4 regions of the Jejuibacter sp. L23 genome follow, and region 3 is predicted to be linked to each of the others. Evidence: predicted binding sites of a transcription regulator. Region 3 holds the regulator's gene; each other region holds the start of a gene.
What was found. The regulator PurR, encoded in region 3, represses purine synthesis genes. The targets are predictions, from matches to a motif close to CANGCAAACGTTTGCNTG.

Region 1 (5,846 bases), 1.5 Mb from region 3:
CTTTCAGCTCAGCGGCGCCGATGTGAATCTTAGCGCCGCTAACGCCGATAATCAGAATGACCGAAGTCAGGATCAGGTTCTGAGCCTTGCTGAAGTCCACTTTAGATTCAATCAGCACCCGAATACCGGAAGCGCCAATCACCCCGTAAAGCAGCAGGGAGACCCCGCCCATGACCGGTACCGGGATAATCTGGATCGCCGCCGCCAGTTTACCGATGCAGGAGAGCAGAATCGCCAGGATAGCCGCACCGCCGATCACCCAGGTGCTGTACACCTTAGTGATCGCCATAACGCCGATGTTCTCGCCGTAGGTGGTATTCGGCGTCGAGCCAAAGAAACCGGAGAACATGGTGGAAAAACCGTTGGCAAACATCGAACGGTGCAGGCCCGGATCGCGCACCAGATCCTTGCGCACGATGTTTCCGGTCACCACCAGATGGCCGACGTGCTCGGCAATCACCACCAGCGCCGCGGGCAGAATTGTCAGCACGGCAAACCACTCGAATTTCGGGGTATAGAAGGTCGGCAGCGCAAACCAGTGAGCTTCACGGATCGGCGTAATGTCCACCACGCCCATACAGAAGGAGAAGGCATAGCCCACCAGCACGCCGATCAGAATCGGGATAATCGCCAGGAAACCGCGGAAGAGAACCGAACTAAAGACCGTGACGCCCAGGGTTACCATCGCAATGGAAAGCGTGGTGCCGTCCACTGACTGACCGTCAGCAGGCAGCATGCCCGCCATATTGGCGGCAACGCCCGCCAGCTCCAGGCCGATCACCGCCACAATGGCCCCCATCGCCGCAGGCGGGAACATCACATCCAACCAGCCGGTGCCCGCCTTCTTCACAATCAGCGCCACCAGGCAGAACAGCGCGCCACAGGCGATAAAGCCGCCCAGCGCCAGTTCATAGCCCAGCGGCAACAGCAGCAGTACCGGTGAAATAAAGGCAAAGCTGGAGCCCAGATAAGCAGGGATCTTCCCTTTACAGATAATCAGATACAACAGCGTGCCGATGCCGTTGAATAGCAGGACCGTTGCCGGATTGATATGGAACATAATCGGCACCAGTACGGTGGAGCCGAACATGGCGAACAAATGCTGTAGACTGAGTGGGAGCGTCTGTAACAGCGGCGGTCTTTCACTCACCCCGATAGCACGGCGCGTCATAGCAATATCCTCTGTGTGATAAACGAAGAAAGAAAATCCAAAAAAAAGCCGACTGTTAAAGTCGGCTGAATAAATTATTTAGTACCAAATATCTTGTCCCCGGCGTCGCCGAGGCCCGGAATAATGTATCCGTGTTCGTTGAGTCCCTGATCGATAGAGGCGGTGTAAACCTCTACGTCCGGGTGTACTTTCTCCAGCGCAGCCAGACCTTCCGGCGCCGCTACCAGCACCAGCACCTTAATATTGTGGCAGCCCGCTTTTTTCAGCAGGTCGATAGTGGCGATCATCGAGCCACCGGTCGCCAGCATCGGGTCCACCACCAGCGCCATACGCTCGTCGATATGCGAGGCCAGTTTCTGGAAGTAAGGCACCGGCTCCAGGGTCTCTTCATCGCGGTAAACGCCTACCACGCTGATGCGCGCGCTGGGTACGTTTTCCAGCACCCCGTCCATCATGCCAAGACCGGCACGCAGAATCGGCACTACAGTTATCTTTTTACCTTTGATCTGTTCTATTTCCACCGGGCCGTTCCAGCCTTCGATAGTCACCGTTTCGGTTTCCAGAGCGGCAGTGGCTTCATAAGTCAGCAGGCTTCCGACTTCCGAGGCGAGCTCACGAAAACGTTTAGTGCTGATGTCCACATCACGCATCAGACCCAGTTTGTGTTTCACGAGTGGGTGTTTCACTTCCACAATCTTCATGCTCTATCTCCCCAAAATGCGTCAGCCATAAAAAAAATCGCCGGATTATACCGCTTTTTTGCCGCTGCGCCATCACTAAGGCGCACGATCGGGATCAATCGATTCCGGATCAGTATAGAGCAGAGCCCTGTTTCAGCGCCCTGCTTCCTTAGCGCGTTTTTCATTACCGGAAGGGCTCGCAAACGTTTGCCTGGACTGTTAGAATCACCGCGATTTTTTCTACCGCGCTGGAACCTTTTTTATGACCGATAAAACCTCTCTCAGCTATAAAGACGCCGGTGTTGATATCGATGCGGGCAATGCACTGGTCGACCGAATTAAAGGAGTGGTGAAGAAAACCCGCCGCCCGGAAGTGATGGGGGGGCTTGGCGGCTTTGGTGCACTGTGCGCCCTGCCGCAGAAATACCGCGAGCCGGTGCTGGTTTCCGGCACCGATGGCGTTGGCACCAAGCTGCGACTGGCGATGGATCTGAAACGTCATGACACTATCGGCATCGATCTGGTAGCCATGTGCGTCAATGACCTGGTGGTTCAGGGGGCAGAGCCGCTGTTCTTCCTTGATTACTATGCGACGGGCAAGCTGGACGTAGATACCGCAGCAAGCGTCGTCGGCGGCATCGCCGAAGGTTGTCTGCAGGCTGGCTGTGCGCTGGTCGGGGGGGAAACCGCTGAAATGCCCGGCATGTACCACGGCGAAGATTATGACGTGGCCGGTTTCTGCGTCGGCGTGGTAGAGAAATCAGAGATTATTGACGGAACCAAAGTGGCCGACGGCGACGTGCTGATCGCCCTGGGATCCAGCGGCCCGCACTCTAACGGTTACTCGCTGGTGCGTAAGATTGTCGAAGTCAGCGGCTGCGACCCGCTCACTACCCAGCTCGACGGCCAGCCGCTGGCGGACCATCTGCTGGCGCCGACCCGCATCTACGTGAAATCGGTGCTTAAGCTTATCGAACAGTGCGACGTTCACGCCGTCGCCCACCTGACCGGCGGCGGCTTCTGGGAAAACATTCCGCGCGTTCTGCCGGATAATACCCAGGCCGTTATCGATGAATCCAGCTGGCAGTGGCCGACGGTGTTCGACTGGCTTCAGCAGGCGGGTAACGTCAGCCAGCACGAAATGTATCGCACCTTTAACTGCGGGGTGGGCATGGTCATCGCCCTGGCGCCTGACGAAGCCGAAAAAGCCATCGCTCTGCTTAATGCAGAGGGTGAAAAGGCGTGGAAAATCGGTATTATCAGGGCCTCTGACTCTGAACAACGCGTGGTTATTGGGTAATGAAAAAGATTGTGGTGCTTATTTCTGGCAGTGGAAGCAATCTGCAGGCGATTATCGATGCCTGCCAGCAACGACGGATTGATGGCACCATTGAGGCGGTATTTAGCAATAAGGCCGATGCTTACGGTCTTGAGCGCGCTCGCGCGGCAGGTATCGCCGCGTTTGCGCTCTCACCTGGCGACTATCCGGATCGTGAAGCCTATGATCATGCGCTAATGGCGCAGATTGATGAGCACGCGCCCGATCTGGTGGTACTGGCGGGCTATATGCGTATTCTTAGCCCGGCTTTTGTGGCCCATTATCGTGGTCGCCTGCTCAATATCCACCCTTCCCTACTGCCGAAATATCCCGGCCTGCATACCCACCGCCAGGCGCTGGAAAACGGCGATCGCGAACACGGCACTTCGGTACACTTCGTCACCGAAGAGCTGGACGGCGGTCCGGTGATCCTCCAGGCCAACGTGCCCATCTTTGAAGGCGACGACGAAGAGACCGTTATCGCCCGGGTTCAGCACCAGGAGCACGCCATCTACCCGCTGGTGATCGGCTGGTTTATGGATGGCCGTCTGGCTATGCGCGATAATGCCGCCTGGCTGGACGACCAGCCCCTGCCTTCCCGGGGCTACGCCGCCGACGAATAACCACTCTCCTTCCCTCCCGGGAAGGAGAGTCTTGTCTGATACTTCTGCCTGGCGTTGGACATACCCGGATATTGCTCGCCATAATAAGCGCCGAGACGGATTTTCCACGTCCGGAAACGGGAACCAACCAAACGGAGTGTGAGTCGCATGGGTCAGGAAAAGCTGTACATTGAAAAAGAGCTAAGCTGGTTATCGTTCAACGAACGCGTACTTCAGGAAGCGGCGGACAAATCAAATCCGCTCATTGAGCGCATGCGTTTTCTGGGCATCTATTCCAATAACCTGGATGAATTTTACAAGGTACGCTTCGCTGAACTGAAACGGCGGATCCTGATTAACAAGGTTCAGGGTACCCACTCCAACTCCCGCCATCTGTTAACCAGAATCCAGAACCGGGTGCTCAAAGCCGATCAGGAGTTCGATGGGCTGTATAACGATCTGTTATTGGAGATGGCGCGTAACCAGATCTTCCTGATTAACGAACGTCAGCTTTCTGCCAACCAGCAAAACTGGCTGCGTCACTACTTCAAACACTATCTGCGCCCGCACATTACGCCGATCCTGATTACCCGGGAAACCGATCTGGTGCAGTTCCTGAAGGATGACTACACCTACCTGACGGTGGAGATCATTCGCGGTTCAGAGATTAAGTATGCGTTGCTGGAGATCCCCTCCGATAAAGTGCCGCGCTTCGTCAACCTGCCGCCGGAAGCGCCGCGTCGGCGTAAGCCGATGATTCTGCTGGATAACATCATGCGCTACTGCCTGGATGAGATCTTTAGCGGCTTCTTCGACTACGACACGCTGAACGCCTACTCCATGAAGATGACCCGCGACGCCGAATATGAGCTATTGCATGAAATGGAGTCAGGGATGCTGGAGCTGATGTCTTCCAGCCTGAAGCAGCGTCTGACTGCCGAACCGGTGCGCTTCGTTTATCAGCGCGATATGCCGGACGCCATGGTGCAACTGCTGGCCGACAAACTGTCGATCTCGCGCTATGACTCCATTATTCCCGGCGGTCGCTATCACAACTTTAAGGACTTCATCGACTTCCCCAACGTAGGTAAAGCCAACCTGGTGAATAAGCCGATGCCGCGCCTGCGTCATATCTGGTTCGACAGGTTCCGTAATGGCTTCGACGCCATTCGCGAGCGCGATGTGCTGCTCTACTATCCGTACCATACCTTTGAGCACGTGCTGGAATTATTGCGCCAGGCCTCCTTCGATCCGAGCGTTATCTCCATCAAAATCAATATTTACCGGGTCGCCAAAGATTCACGCATTATCGATTCGATGATCCATGCCGCCCACAACGGCAAAAAGGTGACGGTGGTGGTGGAGCTCCAGGCGCGCTTTGACGAAGAGGCCAATATTCACTGGGCCAAACGTCTGACCGAAGCCGGAGTCCACGTGATCTTTTCGGCCCCGGGGCTGAAAATTCACGCCAAACTGTTTTTAATCTCCCGCCGCGAAGGGGAGCAGGTGGTACGCTACGCCCATATCGGTACCGGCAACTTCAACGAAAAGACCGCGCGCCTGTATACCGACTATTCGCTGCTGACCGCCGATGCCCGCATCACGGGCGAGGTGCGTCGGGTGTTTAACTTTATTGAAAACCCCTACCGGCCGGTGAGTTTCGACCACCTGATGGTTTCGCCGCAAAACTCGCGCCGTCTGCTCTACGAACTGGTGGATAACGAAATCGCCAACGCCCAGCAGGGGCTGCCGTCGGGCATTACCCTGAAGCTGAATAACCTGGTCGATAAAGGTCTGGTGGATCGGCTGTACGCCGCTTCCAGCTCCGGGGTACCGGTAAATCTGCTGGTGCGAGGTATGTGTTCGCTGATCCCTGACCTGGAGGGTATTAGCGAAAATATCCGGGTAATCAGCATCGTCGATCGTTATCTGGAACACGACCGGGTCTACATCTTTGAAAACGGGGGCGACAAAAAAGTCTTCCTCTCTTCGGCAGACTGGATGACGCGTAACATCGATTACCGCATCGAGGTCGCCGTTGCCCTGCTCGATCCGCGCCTGAAGCAGCGGGTACT
Region 2 (5,846 bases), 2.0 Mb from region 3:
GTCAGATGGTACGTGAGCGTCGTCGCGCCTTAAGCACCGACCAGCAGCAGCTTGCCGCCCGTCAGGCCACCCAGCGGCTACTGGCCTACGCGCCCGTACGTCAGGCTAAACGCGTAGCGCTGTTTCTCTCTTTTGACGGCGAACTGGATACCCGCCCGGCCATTGAGGCGCTGTGGGCCGATAATCGCGAAGTCTATCTACCGGTTCTTCACCCGTTCAGTACCGGTAATCTGCTATTCCTGCGCTATACGCCGCAAACCGAACTCCGGGAAAACCGCCTGAAAATCGCCGAGCCCCCGCTGGACGTGCGCCAGGTGCTGGCGCTGGACGCCCTGGACGCCCTGGTCGTGCCGCTGGTCGCTTTCGACACCTGCGGCCAGCGTCTGGGCATGGGCGGCGGCTTTTACGATCGCACCTTACAAAACTGGCGCAGCCACGGCTTCGCGCCGGTGGGTTACGCGCATGACTGCCAGCAGGTGGAAAGCCTGCCGGTAGAGCACTGGGATATTCCGTTACCCGCGATGGTAACCCCTTCCCGGCTGTGGCAGTGGTAATCGCTATTTCCCGCCACGCATCAGCGCCACCAGTTCTCTGGCCCCCTGTCCCAGCGGTTGCGCCTTATTCCATATCAGGTGCACCGGCAAACGCAGCGCATTCTCGGTATTACCGAATCGTAAACGTACCAGTTCGCCCTGAGCCAGTCTGGCGGCAATAAGCGTCTGGGGGAAATTGCCCCAGCCCAGCCCGGCTTCCACCATCTCCAACGCCATCGCGAAACTGTCGGCATACCAGCAGGAAGTCGCCACCTTCGCCCGGGCATCCGCCAGCGGTCGATCGCGGCTGGCCACCACAATCTGACGTACCTGAATCAAATCCTCCAGCCAGCGCGGCGCATTCTTTTCGGCAAGCAGCGGGTGATCCGCCGCCAGGGTCGCCACCAGCGCTTCATCATCCACCCACTGAAACTGCAGCTGCCCGTCGACCTGGAGGCCACCCCAGGCCAGCGCCAGACTGATGCGCTGCTGCTGCAACAGGTGAACAATCTCATCCTGCGCTGCCTGAATCATCTCCACCTCCAGCAGCGGATAGCGTCGGGAGAGTTGATTCACCGCCCGCAGCAACGCCTGAGGATTAACATCGGTGACCACACCGATGGACAACCGGCTCTCTAACCCCCGGGAAAGCGCCAGCGCATGGTTGTGCAACTGGGTCAGTTGGTCCTGCGTCGCTCTGACGTGAGGCGCCAGCGCCAGGGCCCGGTCGGTGGGCATCGGCTCACGGCGACTGCGGTCAAACAGCGCATAGCCCAGCTCCGCTTCCATATTCGCCACCGCCATACTGACAGCCGAAGGCACCCGGCGTAGCGCCCTGGCTGCGGCTGAAAAGGAGCCGTGATCCAGCACGGCCAGAAACAGTTCGATATTGTCACGCGTAAAGTGCATAGCCCAACCTGTCACTAAAATTGATAGCTCCTGACTTTTTCTGTCAGTCACGCTGAGGCAATCTTAGCGCCCACATCATCATCACGAAACCGACAGAGAGGAAAATGTGCAGGGTGTAAAACGCAAACTGGTCTATGTCACCGCCTATGAACTGATTGGAATGACAATCTCCGCTCTGGGACTGGCGCTGCTTTCCGGCACCGCCCCCACCACCACCGGCCCGCTATCGGTGATTATTACCACCATCGCCGTATGCTGGAATTTCATCTGGAATACGCTGTTTGAGTGGTGGGAAAGCCGCCAGGATTCGCGTACCCGCACCGTAAAGCGGCGTATTTTGCACGCGGTAGGTTTTCAGTTAACGCTGGTGGTGTTCCTGATCCCGCTGATCGCCTGGTGGATGGGGATTACCCTGGTGCAAGCCTTCCTGCTGGATATGGCGCTGATCGCCATCATCCCCTGCTATACCTTCATCTATAACTGGGCGTTCGATAAGCTGTTCGGCGTACCGGCCTCGGCACAACCGGAAACAGAAAGCGCGGCCCGATAAATAGCAAAAGGCCTCCGAAGAGGCCTTTGTTACTGACGACGCAAATTAGTAGAGCAGTCGCGCGCGGATAGTGCCCGGAATCGCCTTCATGGCCAGCAGGGCATTTTCCGCCACCGCTTCCGGCGCATCGATATCGATAACCACATAACCCATATGCGGCGTGGTCTGCAGATACTGGGCTGAGATATTAATGCCTTCGGCGGCAAAGATCTGGTTAATGGCTGTCAGCACCCCGGGGCGGTTTTCATGAATATGCAGCAGACGGCTCACGGTCGCGCCATGATGCGGCAGGGAAACTTCCGGGAAGTTCACCGCCGAAAGGGTGGATCCGTTATCGGAGTACTTAGCCAGCTTACCGGCCACTTCCAGGCCGATATTCTCCTGCGCTTCCTGGGTGGAGCCGCCGATGTGCGGCGTCAGCAGCACATTGTCGAACTCGCACAGCGGCGACAGGAAGGGATCGCTGTTGGTCGCAGGCTCGGTCGGGAAAACGTCAATGGCCGCACCGGCCAGGTGCTTACGGGAAAGCGCATCGCACAGCGCCGGGATATCCACTACGGTGCCGCGTGAGGCGTTGATCAGCAGCGAGCCCGGCTTCATCAGCGCCAGCTCATGTTCGCCAATCATATCTTTAGTGCTGGCATTTTCCGGCACGTGCAGGCTCACCACATCGCTCATATTCAGCAGATCGGAAAGATGCTGTACCTGAGTGGCGTTGCCCAGCGGCAGTTTGCTTTCGATATCGTAGAAATAAACGTGCATACCCAGCGATTCCGCCAGTATGCCCAGTTGGGTGCCGATGTGGCCATAACCGATAATGCCCAGCTTTTTACCGCGCGCTTCAAAACAGCCCGCCGCCTGCTTGTTCCAGACGCCGCGATGCGCTTTGGCATTCGCTGCCGGTACGCCGCGCAGCAGCAGCAACAGTTCGCCAATCACCAGCTCAGCGACCGAGCGCGTATTGGAGAACGGCGCGTTGAACACCGGCACACCGCGGCGGGCCGCCGCATCCAGATCCACCTGGTTGGTGCCGATACAGAAACAGCCTACCGCTACCAGCTTCTCGGCCGCAGCGAAGATCTCTTCGGTCAGTTGAGTACGGGATCGGATTCCAATGAAGTGGGCATCGCGGATCGACGCTTTCAGCGCATCGCTATCCAGCGCCCCTTTGTGATATTCAATGTTGGTGTAACCCGCGGCCCGCAGGTTATCCAGCGCTTTCTGATGCACGCCTTCCACCAGCAGGAATTTAATTTTCTCTTTCTCCAGTGATACTTTTGCCATTTCCCGACCCTGTCTTGTTGTAGATGCTGTGTCTTAACGACCGAACATAAGCTCGCCTTCTGTCAACATATCAAAAATAGCGGTCCCGGCAATATGAACGTTTGCGTGGTCTTTATTTAAGAAAAGTCATGATGATGCAAAAGCAGAACAAAACGTTGTGTGATAGAAATGTTACAGAACAAATGCGGGAGATGGGAAAAATATGTGACATATGTCACTAAAAAAGCGGTGTAAAAAATTTCTGGCAAACCGGGGCATCATCCGCCCCGGCTCAGGCAAAAAGCGGCGTTTATTTTACGATTGTTTTTACGCCATCTTCGCTACCAATCAATGCCACATCGGCGCCACGACGTGCAAACAGTCCCACAGTCACTACGCCGGGAATGGCGTTAATAGCATCTTCCAGCGCCACGGGGTCCAAAATCTCCAGGCCATGCACATCAAGAATCACGTTACCGTTATCGGTCATCACGCCCTGGCGGTACTCCGGGCGCCCCCCCAGCTTCACCAGCTGACGCGCCACGCAGCTGCGTGCCATAGGAATAACCTCTACCGGCAGCGGAAAGTTACCCAGAATCGGCACCTGCTTGGAGCTATCCGCGATACAGATAAACTTCTGCGCCACGGAGGCGATGATCTTTTCGCGCGTCAGCGCAGCGCCGCCGCCCTTGATCATCTGCATCTGGTCGTTAATCTCATCTGCGCCATCCACGTAGATCCCCAGGGAGTCCACATTGTTGAGATCGAACACCGGAATGCCCAGCCCTTTAAGCTTTTCCGTTGAGGCGTCTGAACTTGATACCGCGCCTTCTATCTGGTGCTTCATGGTACCCAGCGCATCGATAAAATGAGCGGCGGTGGAGCCGGTGCCAACGCCCACAATAGTTCCCGGTTGTACGTACTGGAGAGCGGCCCAGCCGACCGCTTTTTTCAGTTCATCCTGCGTCATGATGGTTATGCCTGTTCGTGAAAGATGTCGGCATTATAGTGCATGACGACACAAAAGTGGGCAGCCCGACGGCGATCCAATACTGGATCAAGACCGAAATTGTGTCATAGTGCTGGGCACGATAAAAACAGGAGTACAACACAACAATGAAACGCCCGGACTACAGGACATTACAGGCACTGGATGCGGTCATACGCGAGCGGGGTTTTGAGCGCGCCGCGCAGAAGCTGTGCATCACCCAGTCTGCGGTGTCACAGCGCATCAAGCAGCTGGAGAATATGTTCGGGCAACCGCTTCTGGTACGAACCGTTCCGCCGCGCCCTACCGAACAGGGGCAAAAGCTGCTGGCGCTGCTGCGCCAGGTGGAACTACTGGAAGAGGAGTGGCTTGGAGATGAATCCGGCTCCACGCCGCTGCTGCTTTCGCTGGCGGTGAACGCCGACAGTCTGGCGACCTGGCTGCTGCCTGCGCTTTCGGAAGTGCTGGCCGACTCCCCTATTCGTCTGAATCTTCAGGTCGAAGACGAAACCCGCACTCAGGAGCGCCTGCGCCGCGGTGAAGTGGTCGGCGCAGTCAGTATTCAGTCCCAGGCGCTGCCGAGCTGCCTGGTGGATAAACTGGGCGCACTGGACTATCTGTTCGTCGGTTCAAAGGCGTTCGCCGAACGCTATTTTCCCAATGGCGTCACCCGTTCAGCGCTGCTTAAAGCGCCCGCGGTGGCTTTCGATCACCTCGACGATATGCATCAGGCCTTCCTGCAGCAGAACTTCGATCTGCCGCCAGGCAGCGTGCCCTGTCATATTGTGAACTCATCGGAAGCCTTCGTTCAACTGGCGCGTCAGGGCACCACCTGCTGTATGATTCCGCATCTTCAGATTGAGAGAGAGCTGGAAAATGGCGAGCTGATTGACCTGACCCCGGGTCTGTATCAGCGCCGGATGCTTTACTGGCACCGCTTCGCGCCAGAAAGCCGGATGATGCGCAAAGTGACCGATGCCCTGGTGGCATTCGGTCATAAGGTACTACGCCAGGATTAACCCTTTGACCCTCTCCCCATTGGGGAGAAGGTCAGGGCCAGGGGGAAGTTACTGCTGCTGCGCCCCACCCTGCGGCTGCAACTGGAATACCACATCCACCTGATCGTCAAACTGAATGGTCTGCTGATCGTAGGTTTCCTGCGCCGATACCGGCGCCGCCGCTTCGGCTTTCATCATCCGCACCATCGGCGTTGGGCGATAGTTAGCCACGTGGTAGCGAACGCTATAGACCGGCCCCAGCTTGCTGTCGAAGCCCTGAGCCAGACTACGAGCCTGACGTAAGGCATCGTCGATCGCCGCCTTACGCGCTTTTTCTTTGTACTCTTCCGGATGCGCTACACCCAGAGAGACCGAACGGATTTCATTAAGGCCGGCCTTCAGCGCACCGTCCAGCAGTTCGTTCAGCTTATCCAACTGGCGCAGCGTCACTTCGACCGAACGTACGGCGCGGTAGCCCTTAAGCTGAGACTTGCCGTCCTTCAGATAATCATATTCCGGCTGAGTGCGCAGATTCGCGGAGCTGATATCTTTCTTCTCTACGCCGTTCTTCTGCAGAAAACCCAGATACTGGGCAACGCGATCGT
Region 3 (5,846 bases):
CAACCATAGCTGGGCGCCAGCGCCGACAGCACATTACCGACAATAAAGATTCCCATCAGAAACAGCAGCGCGCTGCGTCTGGCACGATGTGACAGCAGCAGCGTCATCAACGGCGCTCCCACCATAACGCCAATCGCATAAGCGCTGATCAGCATACCGGCCACGGGGATGGAGACACCCACCCCATCGGCGATAACGGGCAGCAGCCCCATGGGCGAAAATTCTGTTGTTCCTATACCAAATGCCCCAATGGCCAGCGCCAGTAAGGGGAAATTAAATTTCATTGTTATTTCTCCGGTAAATTCGGGAGACAGCTTCCGCCAGGGCGGAACTCACTGCTGCCGGAAATCGTCAGGCGGAGAATAATGACAGTCTGCGGGGGAAAGTTAAAGACGTGTTAAAAGCAAAAGGCTGTTGCGCAAATAGCAATAATAGAAAGGCCCGGATACGCAACGACGCGCATCCGGGTCGGGGATTAATGCAGTACGGCAGTCAGTGCGCCGCACACAATCACGCCGAGCGCGATAATAGTGGTGACCAGCGAGTATTTCAGTTCGGTACTCATGATTTTCTCCTGTGCTTTTTTCCATATTAGCGTAATGACTGATTCATTTTCCCACAAACGACCCTGAAAATCCTGTATCAAGTGGCCCTGAATGCAGATTTCCTCTTCCACTTTTAGCAAAGATAGGACAAAATCCCCGGCTAACGTGTTTTTACGCCGTCCGGTAATGCCCTCCTCCCGTCCAGTGTCGCTTCCCCGACATACCTGCAACCTGAAAAGTTGCGCCCCGGGATAAGTCCAGGCAAACGATTAACCGGCCGGTATTCAAGGAGACCAGGAAATGGCCGGGAGTGACGACTGATGGCAACAATCAAAGATGTGGCAAAGCGGGCAAACGTCTCCACCACTACGGTGTCGCATGTTATCAATAAAACCCGCTTTGTCGCGGAAGAGACCCGTAATGCGGTATGGGCCGCCATCAAAGAGCTGCACTACTCGCCCAGCGCCGTAGCCCGCAGCCTGAAAGTGAATCACACTAAAACCATCGGGCTGCTGGCCACCAGCAGTGAGGCCCCCTACTTTGCGGAAATTATCGAAGCCATAGAGAAAAGCTGCTTTGATAAGGGCTATACCCTGGTGCTGGGCAACGCCTGGAATAACCAGGAGAAACAGCGCGCCTACCTGTCGATGATGGCTCAGAAACGCGTCGACGGCCTGCTGGTAATGTGCTCGGAATATCCGGAACCGCTACTGGCGATGCTCGAAGAGTACCGCCATATCCCAATGGTGGTCATGGACTGGGGCGAAGCGAAAGCTGATTTCACCGACTCGGTCATCGATAACGCCTTCGAAGGCGGCTATATGGCGGGACGCTACCTGATTGAACGCGGCCATCGTGATATCGGCGCGATTCCCGGCTCCCCGCACCGCAATACCGGCGCGGGCCGTCTGGCAGGCTTTAAGAAGGCGCTGGAAGAAGCGCGCATCAAACTGAATGAAAAGTGGGTGGTGCAGGGAGACTTCGAGCCGGAATCCGGCTACCGCGCCATGCAACAGATTCTGTCTGCCGCCCAGCGCCCCACGGCAGTATTCTGCGGCGGCGATGTGATGGCGATGGGCGCCCTGTGTGCCGCCGATGAAATGGGGCTGCGGGTGCCCCAGGATATTTCGATTATCGGCTACGATAACGTGCGCAACTCCCGCTACTTTACCCCGGCGCTGACCACCATCCACCAGCCCAAGGACTCACTGGGGGAGACCGCCTTTAATATGCTGATTGACCGTATCGTCAATAAGCGCGAGCAGTCCCGCACCCTGGAGGTTCACCCGCGCCTGATTGAGCGCCGCTCGGTGGCCGATGGCCCGTTCCGCGACTATCGCCGCTAAGTACCACTATCGCCGCCAGGCACAGGGGAGCCCGCTCAACCGGGCTCCTTCAGCCACTCCGCATTCAGCGTTTCGCTATCCCCCAGATAATCCAGCAGCCAGCCCAGCACCGGTGAGTCTTCGTTCTGGCGCCAGCTCAGACAGCAGGCGGCATCAGGAAAGCGATTCTCCAGAGCCAGCGCTACCCACTGACCGCTTTTTATCCGCGGTTGCGCAACGTGGGCTGGTACCATGCCGACACAGAGCCCGGCATCCAGGCACTCTCTTGCCGTCTCCCAGTCCGGCACCACCATGCGCCGCTGGTTATCCAGCAGCCAGGTCGTACGCTTGGGGAGTGAGCGCGAGGTATCTTCCAGGACCAGCGACGGCCAGCGTCGCAGTCGTTCATCATCCAGCGCCCCCTCCGCTACCGCCAGCGGATGACCGGACGCCACCACGCAATGCCAGCGCAGCATCCCCATATCCCGAAAGGCGTAACGGCCACCAACCGGTACTGCCCGGGTGGCGCCGATCGCCAGCTCTACGCGCCCGTCCTCCAGCGCGTCCCATACGCCGTTAAACACTTCACGAGAAACCCGCAGCTCCACATCGGGGAAATGGCGGTAGAAATCCAGCACCAGTTGGCGGGTACGCGCCGGTTTAACGATGTTATCCACGGCGATGGAGAGCTGCCCGCGCCAGCCGTTGGCAATCTGCTGGCAGCGCTGACGGGTGGAGAGCATTTTTTTGATAACCTCCCGTCCTTCGCGCAGAAAAAAGGCCCCGGCCTCCGTCAGTTCGACATCTCGATGGCGGCGCACGAACAGCGGAACCGCCAGCCACGCCTCTAACTGACGTACCGTATAACTGACCGCCGAAGGCACCCGGTGCAGCTCCTGGGCTGCCGAACTAAAGCTGCCGTTGCGGGCAACAGCATCCACCACTTCCAGTGAGTATTCCGACCACATATCTGCCTGCAAAAAATTTGAATGCAACAGGCAAATATTAGCGTTTCACAAGCAATGATGCACTCCTTACACTGCGCCCATTCCCTGCATTCACCCAAAAAAGATCTTAGAGAGAAATCATGCAACCTGGAAAAGGATTTATGGTCTGGCTGGCCGGTCTGAGCATTATCGGCTTTCTGGCCACCGATATGTATTTGCCGGCGTTTTCCGCCATGCAGCAGAGTCTGAACACCAGCCCTGGCGCTATTAGCGCCAGTCTGAGCCTGTTTCTGGCAGGTTTCGCGCTGGCGCAGCTGATCTGGGGACCGCTGTCGGACCGTTTTGGCCGCCGTCCGATACTACTGGCGGGGCTGGCGCTGTTCGCCTTCGGCTGTCTGGGAATGCTGTGGGTCAAGAGCGCGACCATGATGTTGGCACTGCGCTTTATTCAGGCGGTTGGGGTCTGTGCCGCCACCGTAAGCTGGCAGGCGCTGGTCGCCGATCGCTATCCCGGCCCGCAGGCAAAACGGGTTTTCGCCTCTATTATGCCACTGGTCGCGCTTTCGCCAGCGCTGGCGCCTCTGCTGGGTAGCTGGCTGCTGGTGCATTTCGAATGGCAGGCCATCTTCCTCGCACTGTTTATCATTACCCTGCTACTGATGGCCCCCGCATTGCGTATGGCGCCGCAGCGTCCCAAACCGCACAGCGAGGTGGCGAAAACCGGGTTCCTGATGCTGCTGCGCTGCCGCAGCTATCGCGGCAACGTCATGATCTATGCCGCCTGCTCCGCCAGCTTCTTTGCCTGGCTGACCGGCTCGCCGTTCCTGCTACGCGAGCTGGGCTACGGGCCAGGCGCCACCGGCCTGAGCTACGTCCCTCAAACCATCGCCTTTCTGATTGGTGGTTACGGCTGTCGCAGCGCCCTGTCGCGCTGGGGTGGCGAACTGCTGCTGCCCTGGCTACTGGGCCTCTATGCCCTGAGCGTACTGGCAACCTGGGGCGTGGCGCTTTCCGGCCACGCAACCCTGACCCTGTTGCTGATCCCCTTCTGCCTGATGGCGCTCGTGAACGGTGCTATCTATCCCATCGTCGTTTCGGCGGCCCTGCTGCCTTTTCCGGGAGATGCCGGTCGCGCCGCCGCGCTGCAAAATACCCTGCAGCTCGGTCTGTGCTTTCTGGCCAGTCTGCTGGTCTCCTGGGGCGTTGAACAACCGCTGCTCACCACCACCGGAGTGATGATGGGAACCGTGGTGCTGGCGCTGGCAGGTTACCTGATGCAGCGCGTTTCGCACCAGCAATGGCACCCCTCACGCCAGGTAAAATAACGGGCTGGATAATGAGAATCGCCTCTAATTAGGGCGCTAACAATTTTTTATTGAATCACTTTTATCAGAGGCATATACTGAAAAACAGCTCTGGATAAATACCATAAATATTATGTATTAACGGGAGCACCCTGCCCCCGTTTTCTCTTGTTTGAGGGTCTTACAAGGAAGACTTCTCCTTTCTTTATTCACGTCGGTTATCAGACGCTCGGATTTTCCGTGAGAATTCTCACAAGGCCAAAATAGCGACTACGCTTTTTCTGATAGCGTGAGTGCTGTAATGGACCCGATCGCACATAGGTGATGGAGAAGGCTATGAGTTCATCGTGTATAGAAGAAACCAGCGTCACTGACAGCGAGTGGTATCGCATCGCCAGTGAAATGCTCGGACGGGCCGGTATCAACATAAATGGCGCCACTCCGGGCGATATTCAGGTTAAGAATCCCGACTTCTTCAAGCGTGTATTACAGGAAGGCTCGCTGGGTCTGGGCGAAAGTTACATGGACGGCTGGTGGGAATGCGACAGACTCGATGTCTTTTTTACCAAAGTTCTGCGCGCTGGCCTGGAAAATCAGCTGCCGCACCACCTTAAGGATACGTTGCGCATCGCCGCCGCCCGCCTGGTCAACCTGCAAAGCAAGAAACGGGCGTGGATCGTCGGCAAAGAGCATTACGATCTCGGCAACGATCTGTTTAGCCGGATGCTGGATCCCTGGATGCAATACTCCTGCGGTTACTGGAAAGAGGCCGACAACCTGGTGGACGCTCAACAGGCCAAGCTGAAGATGATCTGCGAAAAGTTACAGCTCGCCCCCGGTATGAAAGTGCTGGATATCGGCTGCGGCTGGGGCGGCCTGTCTGAATTCGCCGCGCGTCATTACGGCGTCTCCATGACCGGGGTAACGATCTCCGCCGAACAGCAGAAGATGGCTCAGGCCCGCTGTGAGGGGCTGGATGTCACCATCCTGCTCCAGGATTACCGCGATCTCGACCAGCGCTTCGACCGCATTGTCTCGGTGGGGATGTTCGAACACGTTGGTCCGAAGAACTACGATACCTACTTTTCTGTGGTCGACCGCAACCTGAAGCCGGACGGGCTGTTCCTGCTACATACCATCGGCTCCAACAGAACCGACCACAACGTCGATCCCTGGATCAACAAGTACATCTTTCCCAATGGCTGCCTGCCGTCGGTGCGTCACATCGCCGAAGCGAGCGAAGGTCGACTGGTGATGGAAGACTGGCATAACTTCGGCGCCGACTACGATAAGACGCTGATGGCCTGGTTCGAGCGCTTCCAGGCCGCCTGGCCGGAGATCGCCAGCAATTACAGCGAACGCTTTAAGCGGATGTTCACCTATTACCTGAATGCCTGCGCCGGCGCCTTCCGCGCCCGCGACATTCAGCTGTGGCAGGTAATGTTCAGCCGCGGCATCGAAAACGGCCTGCGGGTTGCCCGCTAAAAAAGACCCCGGCACAAACGCCGGGGTCTTTTTTATCTACAGGCGCATCAGGCCTGCTGCGCCTGCTCTGATGCCGCTTCAATCGCCGCTTCCCGGCTGGCCATCACCCGTTCGACGGTATCAACAATAGCCTGGGTTTGCGGATCGATCTCAATATTAATGCTGTCGCCCAGCTTTTTCGCCCCCAGGGTCGTACGTTGCAGCGTTTCCGGAATCAGATGCACGCAAAAGCGGCTGCTG
Region 4 (5,846 bases), 860 kb from region 3:
CATGGAGCCGTGGCTGAATAACGGTAAGCTGGACTGGCGTGAAGGGGCTGAAAACTCGTTGGATCCGGAGGTTATCGCCACCTTTGATCAACCCTTCTCCCATCACGGCGGTACCAAAGTGCTGAGCGGTAACCTGGGCCGTGCCGTAATGAAGACCTCTGCGGTACCGCTGGATAATCAGGTGATTGAAGCTCCGGCGGTGATTTTCGAGAGTCAGCACGATGTGGTACCGGCTTTCGAAGCTGGCAAACTGGATCGCGACTGCGTGGTGGTGGTGCGTCATCAGGGGCCGAAAGCGAACGGAATGCCAGAATTACATAAACTCATGCCGCCACTTGGTGTATTATTGGACCGCGGTTTCAAAATTGCGCTGGTGACCGACGGACGCCTGTCTGGCGCCTCGGGTAAGGTTCCTTCCGCTATCCATGTCACGCCGGAAGCATACGACGGCGGGCTGCTGGCGAAGGTCCGCGAAGGCGACATGATTCGGGTCAACGGCCAGACCGGCGAGCTGATGCTGCTGGTGGATGATAGCGAACTGGCTGAGCGCACCCCTGAACATCCGGATCTTAGCGCCATGCGCGTTGGTACCGGGCGCGAACTGTTTGGCGCGCTGCGTGAAAAACTGTCCGGCGCAGAGCAGGGAGCCACCTGTATTACCTTTTAAATCCCGCGCATTGCGGGGAAGACAGATTAACCTTCACGGGAGAGATTTTCTGATGAATAACTGGAAAACGAGTGCGGAACAGATCCTGAAGAGCGGTCCGGTAGTACCGGTCATCGTTGTCAAAAAACTGGAGCATGCGGTACCGATGGCCAAAGCGCTGGTCGCCGGTGGCGTTCGCGTTCTGGAAGTGACTCTGCGTACCGAGTGTGCGATGGAAGCGATCCGTCTGATTGCGAAGGAAGTTCCGGAAGCCATCGTGGGGGCGGGCACCGTTATCAACCCGCAGCAGCTGGCCGAAGTGACCGAGGCGGGTGCGCAGTTCGCCATCAGCCCGGGTCTGACCGAGCCGCTGCTGAAAGCGGCGACCGAAGGGTCCATCCCGCTGATCCCGGGCATTAGCACCGTTTCCGAACTGATGCTGGGCATGGACTACGGTCTGCGTGAGTTTAAATTCTTTCCGGCCGAAGCGAACGGCGGCGTGAAGGCGCTGCAGGCTATCGCAGGTCCGTTCTCCCAGGTGCGTTTCTGCCCGACTGGCGGTATCTCTCCGGCTAACTATCGCGACTACCTGGCGCTGCCGAGCGTGCTGTGCATCGGCGGTTCGTGGCTGGTACCGGGCGATGCCCTGGAGTCTGGCGACTACGCACGCATCACCCAGATTGCGCGTGAAGCTGTGGAAGGCGCGAAGCAGTAATCTTCCGGCCCTCTCCGTTCGGAGAGGGCCGCTTAATTTATTCCCCCTGAACCACTACCGCGTCCGCGGCCGCTCTGGCCCGACTGACGGCATCTTCCGTGGATTCTCCGGTCGTCAGTACCACGCCAAGACGGCGGGTTCCCGCGATTTCCGGTTTGCCGAACAGGCGTAGCTGTAACCCGGCGCCACAGGCGTTTTCCACGCCGTTGAAACGCAGATCCTGGCTGGTTAGCTCCGGTAAAATAACCGCAGAGGCCGCCGGTCCGTATTGACGAATCGCGCCTATTGGCAGGCCGAGGAATGCGCGCACGTGCAGCGCGAATTCTGACAGATCCTGAGAGAGCAGGGTGACCATGCCGGTATCGTGGGGACGCGGCGAGACTTCGCTGAATATGACCTCATCGCCGCAGACGAACAGCTCCACGCCAAACAGGCCGTGGCCGCCCAGGGCGGTAACCACCTTGCCCGCCACGTCACGGGCCTGCGCCAGCGCCCGGTCGCTCATCCGCTGGGGCTGCCAGGATTCGCGGTAGTCGCCGTCCTGCTGACGATGGCCGATGGGGTCGCAAAAGTGCAGGCCATCTACGGCGCTGATGGTCAGCAGGGTAATCTCGAAGTCGAAGTTAACCACCCCTTCAACGATAACCCGACCTTTACCCGCGCGGCCGCCCTGTTGGGCGTAGTGCCAGGCCTGTTCAATCTGTCCGGCGCTGCGGATCAGGCTTTGTCCCTTACCGGATGAGCTCATCACCGGCTTAATGATGCAGGGCAGGCCGATCTCTTCAACCGCCTGACGGAAACCTGCCAGGTCGTCGGCGAAGCGGTAGCTGGAGGTTGGGAGCGCCAGCGTTTCGGCCGCCAGACGGCGAATACCTTCCCGGTTCATTGTGAGCTGCGTGGCGCGGGCGCAGGGCACCACATGCGTGCCTGCGCTTTCCAGCGCTATCAGCGCGTCGGTGGCGATGGCTTCGATCTCCGGCACAATGTAGTCCGGGCGCTCTTTGGCCACCAGGGCCTTAATTTGCTCTGCATCCAGCATATTCACGACGTGGCTGCGGTGTGCTACGTGCATGGCGGGGGCGTCGGCATAGCGATCGACGGCGATGACCTCCAACCCGAGACGCTGGCACTCAATGGCCACCTCTTTTCCCAGCTCTCCGGCGCCCAGCAGCATCACGCGCGTGGCGGAAGGGCGCAGTGCGGTTCCCAGTACAGACATAGTGATTTCCCCGGTCAAAAAATACAACAACAGCTACGAAAACGTTTGCGTCGGCGACGTAGTTTAGCCAAAACGCCGGGTCTGGTATACTGATTAAAAATCCAGTATACCCGGAGTAAAACCGATGGCGGTTGAAACTAAATATGTTGTTGTACGCAAAGGTGAGGAAAAGATGTCTTTTGCCAGCAAAAAGGAGGCAGACTCCTGGGATAAAATGTTAGATCTGGCGGAGTCGTTCGAAGAGTGGCTGGAAGAGGGACCAGTGGAGCTGGACGAATCTCAGCGCGAGGCATTAGGTCTGTGGCTGGCGGAGCATAAAGAGACGCTCTCCACCCTGATTAAGACCGGCAAGCGGCCCCAGCCAAAGGCTGTGACAACACCAGAGCAGGAAGAGAAGGCGGCGCCCAAAGCGCGCGCGAAGCACAAAGCGGCCTGAGCCTTTAACCACAAAGAGGGAAAAACCACGTTTTTCCCTCTTTGTCATCAACCTGACGGCCCTTTAGGGCCATTTTGCTTTTTTTGCGTTTCCCGACACTTCCTGACACTGAGTCACTTACCCTGCAAAGTGCATGAATAGATCATTACAGGGGTATTTGCATGGCTAACTGGTTAAATCAACTGCAGTCAATGCTGGGCCAGAGTGGGCAGCAGGGAAGTGCAGGCAAGCAGGAGCAGGGATTAAGTAAGTTACTGGTACCGGGCGCGCTGGGCGGTCTGGCGGGGCTGCTGGTGGCCAGCAAATCGTCGCGCAAGCTATTGACCAAATACGGCGGCAGCGCGTTACTGGTTGGTGGTGGCGCCGTGGCTGGCAGCGTGCTGTGGAACAAGTACAAGCAACGTATGAGCGAAACCCAGCAGCCGCAGCAGCAGGCGCAGCCGGTACAGCCTGCGCTGGCGAATCAGGCATCGCCGCTGGATGAGCGCGCGGAACGTCTGGTACTGGCGCTGGTCTTTGCCGCTAAAAGTGACGGACATATCGATGATCAAGAGCGTCAGGTCATTGAGCAGCAGCTTCAGGAGGCGGGCATTGAACAGGAAGGGCGCGCTCTGGTGCAGCGCGCCATTGAACAGCCTTTGGATCCTCAACGTCTGGCTCAGGGGGTTCGCAATGAAGAAGAGGCGCTGGAACTCTATTTTCTGAGCTGTGCTGCCATCGACATCGACCACTTTATGGAGCGCAGTTACCTCAATGCGCTGGGTGATGCGCTACAGATCCCCCAGGACGTGCGCGACGGCATCGAGCAGGATATCCAGGCTCAGAAGCGCCAGCTTCCTGAATAATCTTTCCCTCCCCGCCAAAGGCCAAATCCTTCCAGCTGCTGAAGGATAATCGGTATAACTTGCAAGAAGGGCAGATAATGCACACCCTTACAGGTGTGCATTATCCGGAAACAAGAAGAATAACCATGCCCCCAAAAGCAAAAAGAGTGCCGCACGCCATCACCGTTCATGGCGACACCCGTATTGATCACTACTACTGGCTACGCGACGACGACAGGAGCGCTCCCGAGGTGCTTGGCTATTTACGCCAGGAGAATGAGTATGGCCGCCGGATTATGGCTTCCCAGCGCGCGCTTCAGGACCGATTGCTCAAAGAGATGGTCGGGCGAGTGCCGGAGCATGACGCTTCGGCGCCCTGGGTGAAGAACGGCTACCGTTATCGCTATATTTACCAACAGGGGAATGAGTATGCCTGCTGGCAGCGCCAGCCGGTGGAATCCGGGGAGCAGGAACCCTGGCAGATCCTGCTGGATGCCAATGAACGCGCCGCCCACAGCGAGTTTTACACCCTGGGGGGCATGAATGTGGCCCCAGATAATCAGGTGATGGCGATAGCGGAGGATTATCTGTCGCGTCGCCAGTACAGCCTGCGGCTGCGTAATTTGCAGAGCGGTAACTGGTACCCGGAAGTGCTGGACAATGCCTCGCCGGACTTTGTCTGGGCCAATGATTCGCGCACCCTCTACTATGTCCGCAAACATCCGAAGACCCTGCATCCCTGGCAGGTGTGGCGCCACACTGTCGGCAGTCCGTCCCGGGATGATGAGCTGATCTTCGAAGAGCCGAACGAAGCCTTCTACGTCGGCGTACATAAGAGTTCATCGCAAAAATACGTGCTGATTGATCTCAGCAGCGCCACCACCAGCGAGGTATGGCTGCTGGACGCTAATGCTGAATGTCCCCGTCCTGAATGTTTCCTGGCGCGGCGCCGTCACCATGAATACACCCTGGATCACTACCAGGATGAATTCTGGGTGCGATCGAACCGGGCCGGGAAAAATTTTGGCCTGTGGCGTGCCGCAACGGGGGATGAGTCCGGCTGGCAGACCGTGATTCCGGCCCGGGATGTGGTCATGCTGGAAGGCTTTACCCTGTTTCGCGACTGGCTGGTGGTGGAAGAACGTCAGCGCGGTCTGACCAGCCTGCGCCGTATCCACCGCCAGAGCGGTGAGGAGACAGGCATTGCCTTTGACGATCCGGCCTATGTGACCTGGATAGCCCTGAATCCGGAGCCAGAGACGGCCTGGCTGCGCTATGGCTACTCCTCGATGACCACGCCGGATACCCTGTTTGAACTGAATATGGATAGCGGCGAGCGGCGGATACTTAAGCAGACGCCGGTGCCCGGTTTCGATGCCGACGACTACCGCAGCGAGCATCTGTGGATAGCGGCCCGTGATGGAACGGAGGTTCCGGTATCCCTGGTTTATCACCGGCGCCATTTCCGGCGTGGCCATAATCCGCTGCTGGTTTACGGCTATGGCGCATACGGCAGCAGTATTGATGCAGATTTCAGCACCAGTCGCCTGAGTCTGCTGGAGCGCGGTTTCGTATGCGCCATTGCTCACGTGCGCGGCGGCGGGGAGCTGGGCCAGCAGTGGTATGACGACGGAAAACTGCTGAATAAGATGAACAGCTTTACCGACTATCTGGATGTGTGCGATGCCCTGCTGGCGAAGGGCTATGGCGATCCGCAGAAGCTCTTCGCCATGGGGGGCAGCGCTGGCGGGCTGCTGATGGGGGCGGTGATTAATATGCGTCCTGAACTGTTTCTCGGCGTGGTGGCGCAGGTGCCCTTTGTGGATGTGCTGACCACCATGCTCGACACGTCGATCCCATTAACCACCGGTGAATTTGAAGAGTGGGGCAATCCGCAGGAGGCGGACTATTACCGCTATATCAAGGCCTACAGTCCCTACGACAACCTGGCGCCCCAGCCTTACCCCCATATGCTGGTGACGACAGGGCTGCACGATTCTCAGGTT

Region 1: the regulator PurR is predicted to act here: its motif matches at 2,048-2,065, upstream of purM (phosphoribosylformylglycinamidine cyclo-ligase).
Region 2: the regulator PurR is predicted to act here: its motif matches at 3,367-3,384, upstream of serA (phosphoglycerate dehydrogenase).
Region 4: the regulator PurR is predicted to act here: its motif matches at 2,615-2,632, upstream of purT (formate-dependent phosphoribosylglycinamide formyltransferase).

What each region holds. Positions count from the first base shown of each region.
Region 1 covers NZ_CP138199.1:3,874,781-3,880,626, forward strand. Annotated here, with positions in the region: gene uraA (uracil permease) at 1-1,171, opposite strand, end outside; gene upp (uracil phosphoribosyltransferase) at 1,246-1,872, opposite strand; gene purM (phosphoribosylformylglycinamidine cyclo-ligase) at 2,114-3,151, shown strand; gene purN (phosphoribosylglycinamide formyltransferase) at 3,151-3,792, shown strand; gene ppk1 (polyphosphate kinase 1) at 3,940-5,846, shown strand, end outside.
Region 2 covers NZ_CP138199.1:4,329,567-4,335,412, forward strand. Annotated here, with positions in the region: gene SCU88_RS20705 (5-formyltetrahydrofolate cyclo-ligase) at 1-554, shown strand, start outside; gene SCU88_RS20710 (LysR substrate-binding domain-containing protein) at 558-1,442, opposite strand; gene SCU88_RS20715 (PACE efflux transporter) at 1,549-1,992, shown strand; gene serA (phosphoglycerate dehydrogenase) at 2,038-3,276, opposite strand; gene rpiA (ribose-5-phosphate isomerase RpiA) at 3,566-4,225, opposite strand; gene argP (DNA-binding transcriptional regulator ArgP) at 4,372-5,262, shown strand; gene SCU88_RS20735 (oxidative stress defense protein) at 5,311-5,846, opposite strand, start outside.
Region 3 covers NZ_CP138199.1:2,334,412-2,340,257, reverse strand. Annotated here, with positions in the region: gene SCU88_RS10770 (MFS transporter) at 1-284, opposite strand, end outside; gene SCU88_RS10765 (YnhF family membrane protein) at 476-565, opposite strand; gene purR (HTH-type transcriptional repressor PurR) at 866-1,891, shown strand; gene punR (DNA-binding transcriptional activator PunR) at 1,927-2,838, opposite strand; gene punC (purine nucleoside transporter PunC) at 2,958-4,142, shown strand; gene cfa (cyclopropane fatty acyl phospholipid synthase) at 4,458-5,606, shown strand; gene SCU88_RS10740 (riboflavin synthase subunit alpha) at 5,654-5,846, opposite strand, start outside.
Region 4 covers NZ_CP138199.1:3,196,955-3,202,800, reverse strand. Annotated here, with positions in the region: gene edd (phosphogluconate dehydratase) at 1-667, shown strand, start outside; gene SCU88_RS15260 (bifunctional 4-hydroxy-2-oxoglutarate aldolase/2-dehydro-3-deoxy-phosphogluconate aldolase) at 720-1,361, shown strand; gene purT (formate-dependent phosphoribosylglycinamide formyltransferase) at 1,399-2,580, opposite strand; gene SCU88_RS15250 (YebG family protein) at 2,705-3,016, shown strand; gene SCU88_RS15245 (DUF533 domain-containing protein) at 3,178-3,861, shown strand; gene SCU88_RS15240 (prolyl oligopeptidase family serine peptidase) at 3,987-5,846, shown strand, end outside.